DNA from 2 places in the Microbacterium sp. bgisy203 genome. Region 2 is predicted to be linked to the other one. Evidence: predicted binding sites of a transcription regulator. Region 2 holds the regulator's gene; the other holds the start of a gene.

Region 1 (4,415 bases), on a different contig from region 2:
TCACCTACGCGACGTTCCCCCCGCTCGGCGCCCTGACGGCCGGCGCGTGGGTCATCGGATTCGTCATCGCCATGCGTCTCATCGAGAAGCCCGGCGCGGCTGTGCTGACGGGCCTCATCTCGGGACTCGTCGCGGCGCCGTTCTCGGCGAGCGGGCCCGCGATCGTCGTCACGAACGTCATGTTCGCCGCGTTCATCGAGTTGCCGTTCCTCGTGACGCTCTACCGCAAGTGGGGCCGCGGGCTGTACTACGTCGGTGCGCTGAGCGCTTTCGTGCTCTACGCGCTGTGGACCGTGACCTCTGCGAACATGACCGCGTTCCCCTGGTGGGTCGTCGTCCTCTACGTCGTCGGTCTGCTCGCGTCGGCGGCGGTCGCCACGTGGCTCGGGCTGGTGATCGCCGACCGGCTCCGCGCTGCCGGGGTCGCGCGCCTCGCGCGCCGGCGGGCGGCGGCCGCGGATCCGGCGCCGGTCGCCCCCGTCGCCGAGGGCTGATGCCCGGGGGAAGGAGTCTCGGCATCCCACTGCCCCTGTCACCAACGGCAAGGCTTCGACGCCGACACGCCGTCGCGCGCACGTCGAGTGCGGCGTGTCGCGCACGGGGCCTTGCCGTTGCGTCCGCCCCGATCCCGCTCGGAGGTCGGCGTCAGGATGCCGGACACGCGAACGGCCGGGAGGGCGAAGCCTCCCGGCCGTTTCGGTGTCGACGTCGCCGACGGGTCAGATGAGCGTCAGCGCTTGCCGGCGATCTGACGCGAGACGATGTCGCGCATGATCTCGTTGGTGCCGCCGTAGATCCGGTGCACACGGGCATCCAGGAAAGCACGGGCGATCGGGTACTCGGTGATGTAGCCGTAGCCACCGTGCAGCTGCACGCCGATGTCGAGGATCTCCCACTCGCGCTCGGTCGCCCAGAACTTGTACATCGCGGCATCCTCGGCCGAGAGCTTCTTGTCCTTGTACGCGAGCAGCGCGCGGTCGGTGTAGGCCCACAGCGCCTCGACGTCGGCGGCGATCGACGCGAGCTGGAAGCGCGTGTTCTGGAAATCGATGATCCGCTCGCCGAAGGCCTCGCGGTCCTTCGTGTAGGCGACGGTCCACTCGAGGGCAGCCTGCGAGGCGGCCGCGGCGGCGACGCCGATCGACATGCGCTCGAGGGGGAGATTCATCATGAGCTGGATGAAGCCGCGGCCCTCTTCGCCCGAGATGAGGTTCTCTTCGGGGACGAACACGTCGGTGAACGAGAGCTCGGCGGTGTCGTGGCCCTGGAAGCCCATCTTGTGGAGCTTCTTGCCGTGGTCGAAGCCCTCCATGCCGTTCTCGACGATGAGGATCGAGAACGCGTCGGGACGGTTGCCCTCGCCCGTCTTGACGAACGTCACGACGATGTCGGCGGTCTTGCCCGAGGAGATGAAGGTCTTCGCGCCGTTGACGATGTAGCCGCCGTCGACCTTCTTCGCGGTGGTCTTGATGCCGCGCAGGTCCGAGCCGGCGCCCGGCTCGGTCATCGCGAGCGCGCCGAGGACCTCGCCGGTCGCCATGCGCGGCAGCCACTTCTCCTTCTGCGCCTGCGTGCCCATGTGGACGATGTACGGGATCGCGAGGTCGTCCTGGATGCCGAAGGCGCCCGCGAGCGAGCCCGCGCCGGCGCGGATGACCTCTTCGTTGACGATCGCGCGGAAGCGGTAGTCCTGCAGCATGCCCGCGCCCCCGAACTCCTCGGGGACGCTCAGGCCGATGATGCCCGACTCGCCCGCGGCGAGCATGGTCGCGCGGTCGACCTCGCCGTCGGCATCCCACTTCTCGCGGGCCTCGTTGGTCACATACCGCTTGACGAACTCCTTGACGACGTCGCGGAACGCCTCGTGGTCTTCGTCGTAGATGTCGCGCTCCATGGTGCGCCTTCCTCTCGTCGTCGAGTTCTCGAAGATTGCGGGAGTGCATCCACCGGATCGTGAGATTCCATCCCAGAGGTAATGGTACTGGGTTTCACGACGGCGTGTGATGGACGTCTTGCGACGCTATCGCATATCTGTTCTAATGTCGATATGCGGTGGCGGGGACAGAGTATCGGAGAGAAGGATGCCTCCGCGCTGCCCGGACTCGAAACGCTCGAGGGCCTGGTGCGCTCGGTGACGACACCGGAGTTCCAGGGAGTGACGTTCCACGAGGTCCACGCGAAGTCGGCACTCAACCACGTGCCGGCGATGTCGGCGATGCCGTTCGACTGGACCGTCAATCCCTATCGTGGATGCACTCATGCATGTTCGTATTGCTTTGCTCGCAATACGCACACCTATCTCGACCTCGACGCGGGGCGCGACTTCGACAGCCAGGTCGTCGTCAAGGTGAACGTCGCCGACGTCCTGCGACGCGAGCTCGCAAAGCCCACGTGGGCCCGCGAGCCGGTCGCGCTCGGCACCAACACCGACCCCTACCAGCGCGCGGAGGGCCGCTACCGGCTGATGCCGGAGATCATCGGCGCCCTTGCCGAAAGCCGGACGCCGCTGTCGATCCTGACGAAGGGGACGCTCCTGCGACGAGATCTCCCGCTGCTGGCGGATGCCGCGACACGTGTGCCGATCTCCCTCGCGATGTCGATCGCCGTCTTCGATGACGCGCTGCAGGCCGCGATCGAACCGGGGACGCCCAGCGCGGCCGCGCGGCTCGCGACAGTGCGCGCGGCGACGGATGCCGGATTCCGGGTGTCGGTCTTCCTCATGCCCCTCCTCCCCCACATCACCGACTCGGCGCCGGCCATCGACGACGCGTTGGCGCGGATCCGCGCCGCGGGGGCGACGCGCGTCGTGTTCGGCGCGCTGCACCTGCGCCCTGGTGCCAAGGAGTGGTTCTGGCAGTGGCTCGAGCGCGATCACCCCGAACTGGTGCCGGCGTACCGGGGGCTGTACCCCGGGGCATCCGCCTACGCGCCGGAGGGATACCGGAAGATGCTCGCCGCGCGCGTGCGTCCGCTGCTGCGACGGCACGGACTCGGCGGCGGCGCGGAAGAGGAGGTGGAGAATCGGCCCCCGCGGGCAGGCCCCGTACGGACGACGGCGCGCGGGGCGCGAGCAGCGCCCACGCCCCGCGGCGAGGCGCTCGCTGCGACGCGGCTGTTTTGAGCGGGGCGGTTGCGCTCAGAAGGTGTTGGTCGCCTGCGTCGCCGAGACGAGGTAGTCGCGGGCATGCTCCTCAGTCATGCTGCCAGTCACGATGTACCAGTTCGACTTCGCGTCGAAGGCGTACCCGGTCGTGCCGCCCATGCCCTCCTCGACGTTCGTGTAGAAGTTGTACGCACCGACGGCGGTCATCTCGTACTCCGAGGCGTCGAGGGCGGCGATGAGCGCGTCACGTGCACCCTGGTCGGAGAAGTCGGCGAGCGTGAACGTCATCCCACTATCGGAGTTCGGCACGCCCCACCCGCAATCGAGGATCTCCACGGCGCTCGCGGCGGCCTCCTTGGCGGCAGGTCCGATGACCTTCTCCGCGAGGGGCTTCGGGTCGTACTGCACCTGTTGCCAGGCGGGGCTGCCCTCGAGATCCTGGATCGTCGACAGGGGGATCTTCTGCTCGCAGGCGGCCGCGGTCTCGGCGTCGGGCTGCGGGGGGCCGTCGAGCGTCTGCGTCGGCGTGGGCGTCGGTGTGGCGGTCGGTGAAGACGACGGGGTCGACATCGGAGACGACGGCGAGGCGGTCGGCGCGGGATCGGGGCTGCATGCGACGCAGGCGACGATAAGGGCACCGGCTGCGGCCGCGATGACGGGCGTTCTCAGGGTGAGCTGTCGCATGCGCATCGAGGCTAGGGGCGCCAAGACCCCACGCCCACCCCCTGGCGGAACGGTGAGACAGCCGCCTACGATGACGCCTGATCCGACCGAGCATGACCCCCACACCGACCGAGAAGGGGCCGATCATGGGCGACGACGAGAAGCGCACCTATCCGACGGGCGTCCCGTGCTGGGTGCAGCTCGACACGCCCGACACGGCCGGCGCGGCGGCGTTCTACGCGGGCCTGTTCGGCTGGACGTACGCGAGCGCGATCCCGACGGAGCCCGCCGCGTATCTGTTCGCGCGGCTCGACGGCGCGGATGCCCCGGGCCCACGCGCCGACGTCGCGGCGCTCGCCCTCTCCGCCCGGTCCGAGCCGGGCGCCGAGGCGCCGCACGGGTGGGTCTCGTTCATCGCGACCGACGACATCGAGCAGACGTGCGCCGACATCGAGGCGGCGGGCGGCACGCTCATCGAGCTGCCGGATGCCGGGAGCCCCTTCGGCCGGGGCGCGCGTTGCGCCGACCCCCTCGGCGCCGTGTTCGGACTCTGGGAGGCCCGCGCCCATCCCGGCGCGCAGGTCGTCAACGCACCCGGCGCGTGGAACTTCAGCGACCTCGTCACCCCGGACATCCCCGCCTCGATGGG
Region 2 (4,415 bases):
GTCGAGGGAGAGCTCGACGGTCGACTCGCTCGTCGCGCGACGGATCTCGGCCGTGCGGGGCGCGGGGGTGCTCATGGTGCCGAGTCTAGCGAGGGCGGATCAGCCGCGTTCCTCCGTGACGCCGTGCGCGCCGCCGGGGCCGAGCGACGCCAGAGCGTCGAGGAACGCGGTCGATTCCGCCTCGGTGCCGGCCGTGACCCGGAGGCTCCGCGGGAGCCCGATGTCGCGGATGAGCACGCCCTGCTCGTAGAGCGCCTGCCACGTCGCAGCAGGGTCGTCGACGTCGGAGAAGAGGACGAAGTTCGTCCAGCTCTCGTAGGGGTGGTAGCCGAGCGCGTCGAGCGTCGCGGAGATGCGGTCGCGCTGCCCGACGATCTCGTCGACCATCGCGAGCATCTCGGGGGCGTGCCGGAGTGCCGCCGTGGCGGCCGCCTGGGTGAGGGCGCTCAGGTGATAGGGCAGGCGTACGAGGCGCAGCGCGTCGATGAGCGCGGGGTCGGCGGCGAGGTAGCCGACGCGAGCGCCGGCGAAGGCGAACGCCTTGCTCATGGTGCGGGAGACGACGAGCCGCTCGCGGCCGGGAAGGAGCGTGAGCGCCGACCGCGAGTCGCGCGGCGCGAACTCCTGGTACGCCTCGTCGACGATGACGATGCCGTCGGTCGCGTCGTAGACCGCCTCGATGACGTCGACGCCGAGGGGTGTGCCCGTGGGGTTGTTCGGCGCGCAGAGGAAGGTGACGTCGGGCGCGGCATCCGCGATCTGCTCGGCGGCGGACTCCGCGGAGAGCGTGTAGTCGACCCCGCGCGTCCCGGAGACGTACTCGGCCCCGGTGCCCCGTGTCAGCAACGGGTACATCGAGTAGGTCGGCGCGAAACCGAACGCCGTGCGCCCCGGCCCGCCGAAGGCCTGGAGCAGGTGTTGCAGAACCTCGTTCGAGCCGTTGCCCGCCCAGATATGGTCGGCGGTGAGGCCGTGACCCAGATAGTCCGCGAAACCCTCGCGCAGCGCGGTGAACTCGCGGTCGGGGTAGCGGTTGACCTCGCGCAAGGCGTGGGCGACGGAGTCGAGGATGTCGTCGGCGACCTCTTCGGGCACCGGGTGCGTGTTCTCGTTGACGTTGAGAGCGACCGGAAGCGGAGCCTGCGGTGCGCCGTAGGGCATCTGGCCGCGCAGGTCGGAGCGAAGAGGGAGGTCGTCGAGACTGGCACTCACGGCATCCATCGTAGGGGCGCTCAGCGGTGCGGGGACGGCGAACAGGATCGCGCTGACACCCGCCGAGCGTCGAGATCAGCGCGCTTCGGCGTATTCGGTGGGGATCGCGAGGCTCTGACCGGCGGCGAGTTCTCCGGAGGACAGGGCGTTGAGACGAGCGATGTCATCCACGACGTCGCGCGTGTCGGCGGCGGGCGCGACCTCTTCGGCGATCGACCACAGGGTGTCGCCGGGCATGACGGTGACGTACTGGAACGTCCCCGCCGCAGCTCCCTGTTCGCCGGAGGCGAGCGCTCCGCCACCGGACAGGATCGCGATCGTCACGGCGATGACCGCGGGAAGGGCGGCGATTGCAGCGATGACACGGCGGCCACGCACCGTGAGGCGCAGGCGCGTGGTGGGGTGCGGGCGCGTGGTGGGGTGCGCGCGCGTGGTGGGGTGCGGCTGGGTCGTGGCCAGCGGGTCGAAAGCCGTGCGGGGGTGGATCTCGATCGTGCTCATGGGGTCCTCCTCGAGGTGGGACTCGGATCTGGAGCGTCGGATGTCGGAATCTTCGCTCGCGATCTCCGGCCGGGGAGATCAGGAGCGAACTTCCATTCCGAAGCTATCTTCGATACAGTGTTCTTGTCAACCGATGAATCGGTCGGAATCGGATCGAACGCGACACGCGATCGCTTCCCGGCCCCGACCGTCGGAACCGGATACGGTTTCGACAACAGGACCCCATCACCAACCTCGGACATTCGAAGACGAGCACCGAGGCGGACGACACACAAGTGCCATACGAACGGGAAGTGAAGGAGAAGGATCCATGGAGAAGCCGCAGACGCGTCGGCGTAAGAGCCTGAGCGAGAAGCAGCTGGCGATCCTCGAGGTGATCCAGCGGTCGATCGCGCGCTACGGCTACCCGCCGAGCATGCGCGAGATCGGCGACGCCGTCGGGCTCAAGTCGCTGTCGAGTGTGACCCACCAGCTCAATCAGCTCGAACTGAGCGGCTACCTCCGGCGCGATGCGGGCAAGACGCGCGCGATGGAGGTCCTCATCGATCTGCCGGGCGCGGCGACCGAGAACCCCGCCGACGAGGCGCCGAGCGTCGGCGATGCCGCGCTCGTGCCGCTCGTGGGCCGCATCGCGGCGGGCGTGCCCATCACCGCCGATCAGCAGGTGGAGGAGATCTTCCCGCTCCCCCGCCAGCTCGTCGGCAAGGGCGACCTGTTCATGCTGAAGGTGAGCGGCGAGTCGATGATCGACGCCGCGATCTGCGACGGCGACTGGGTCGTCGTGCGCACCCAGTCGACCGCGAACAACGGCGACATCGTCGCGGCGATGCTCGACGGCGAGGCGACCGTCAAGACGTTCCGCCAGCGCGACGGCCACACGTGGCTGCTGCCGCGCAACTCCGCGTTCGAGCCGATCGTCGGCGACAACGCCACGGTGCTCGGCAAGGTCGTCGCCGTTCTCCGCGCCGTCTGAGACCCGCACGACCCGCCGCCGCGTGCGTGGCAACGGGTACCGTGAGGGCATGGTCACCGTCTCCACCCCCGGCTCCTGGCCCTCACCGCTGTCGGCCGAATGGGCATCCGCCGCCTCACCGCGCTTCGAGGGCGCCGCGTTCGTCGGCGACGAGGTGTGGTGGGGCGAGTCCCTCCCCGCCGAGGGAGGGCGCACCACCGTCCGTCGCCGCACCGCCGCAGGCGACACGGAGACCGTCCTGCCCGCGCCCTGGAACGCACGCTCGAGCGTGCACGAGTACGGCGGCGGCGCGTGGGCGGCGACGGGTGCCGGAGCACTGGCATTCGTCGAGAAGAGCGACCAGCGCGTGTGGCTCCTCACGCCCGGAGCCGAGCCTCGCCCGCTCACCCCGGAGGACCCCGCCACCCGCTACGGAGGGCTCCGCTTCTCGCACGGCGCGCTGCTCGCCGTCCGGGAGTGGCACGGCGACGGCGCCGCGGTTCGACGCGGCATCGTGCGGATCACCGTCGACGATTCGCCGCACGTCTTGCAGCTCGTCGCCGGAAGCGACTTCGTCGCCCAGCCCGCTCTCTCTCCCGACGGCTCGCGCCTGGCCTGGGTCGCGTGGAACCACCCGCACATGCCGTGGGACCGCACCGAGGTGCGCGTCGGCCGCCTCACAGACGATCGCGTCACCTCGTGGGCGTCGATGACCGACGGCACGACCGCGGCTCTCCAGCCGGAATGGCGTGGCGACGACGAGATCGTCTACCTCGACGAGCCGACGGGGCGCTGGAACATCTGGCACCGCGTCTCAGGGCCCGACGGCTTCGGCGAGCCGTCGCCCCTCGCCGAAGCGGACGCCGACACCGGCGGCCCGCTGTGGGCTCTCGGCTCGCGCTGGTACGCGCTGCTCCCCGACGGCCGCATCGCGGCGATCCGTACGCACGGCGCGGACGAGCTGGTGCTGATCGACGCCGACGGCACCGAGACGATCGTCGATCTGCCCGCGACGGCGCGACTGTCGATCGAGGATGCCGCAGGCGACGGCATCCTCGTCTCGGGCGCGGGCGTCGGCAGCACCGGGATCTGGCTCGTGGGCGCGGACGGCGCGGTCACGCAGGTCGCGGGGAGTTCCGGGGATGCCGAGTGGATGCCGGTGGGGCGCCCGGTCACCTTCGCCGGGCCGCACGGCGAGGTGCACGCCTTCGACTTCCCTCCGACGAATCCGGACGCGGCCGCGGCAGAGGGCGCCCTCCCGCCGTACGTCGTGTTCGTCCACGGCGGGCCGACCGCGCACGCCGGCGGCGTCGCCGACGCGAAGACCGCATTCTTCACCAGCCGCGGCATCGGCGTGCTCGACGTCAACTACGGCGGGTCGACGGGATACGGGCGCGCGTACCGCGAGCGGCTGCGCGGCCAGTGGGGAATCGTCGACGTCGACGACGTAGCCGCCGCGGCGCGCGGGCTCATCGACGCGGGCCTGGCCGACCCCGCACGCATCGCGATCGAGGGCGGATCGGCGGGCGGCTGGACGGTGCTCGGCGCGCTCGTCGGCACCGATGTCTTCTCGGTGGGCATCTCGCGGTACGGCGTCGGCGATGCACGCGCCCTCGCCGAAGACACCCACGACTTCGAGGCGCGCTACCTCGACGGGCTCATCGGCCCGCTCCCCGAGGCAGAGGCGCTGTACCGGGAGCGTTCGCCGCTCGGGCGCGCGAACGAGTTCCGCACCCCGACGCTCCTGCTG

What was found. Region 2 encodes LexA, which represses DNA repair genes until DNA is damaged. Its sites were predicted from a motif close to TCGAACANNTGTTCGA; they were not measured.
Region 1: AC3ENQ_RS08665 (Rv2578c family radical SAM protein) is a predicted target of LexA. The motif match lies at 2,024-2,039, and genes of this name have one in related genera.

What each region holds. Positions count from the first base shown of each region.
Region 1 covers NZ_JBYIPF010000004.1:180,482-184,896, reverse strand. Annotated here, with positions in the region: gene AC3ENQ_RS08675 (ECF transporter S component) at 1-494, shown strand, start outside; gene AC3ENQ_RS08670 (acyl-CoA dehydrogenase family protein) at 731-1,894, opposite strand; gene AC3ENQ_RS08665 (Rv2578c family radical SAM protein) at 2,048-3,121, shown strand; gene AC3ENQ_RS08660 (hypothetical protein) at 3,137-3,787, opposite strand; gene AC3ENQ_RS08655 (VOC family protein) at 3,880-4,415, shown strand, end outside.
Region 2 covers NZ_JBYIPF010000005.1:164,699-169,113, forward strand. Annotated here, with positions in the region: gene hisB (imidazoleglycerol-phosphate dehydratase HisB) at 1-75, opposite strand, end outside; gene AC3ENQ_RS09925 (histidinol-phosphate transaminase) at 100-1,221, opposite strand; gene AC3ENQ_RS09930 (LysM peptidoglycan-binding domain-containing protein) at 1,288-1,713, opposite strand; gene lexA (transcriptional repressor LexA) at 2,024-2,686, shown strand; gene AC3ENQ_RS09940 (S9 family peptidase) at 2,736-4,415, shown strand, end outside.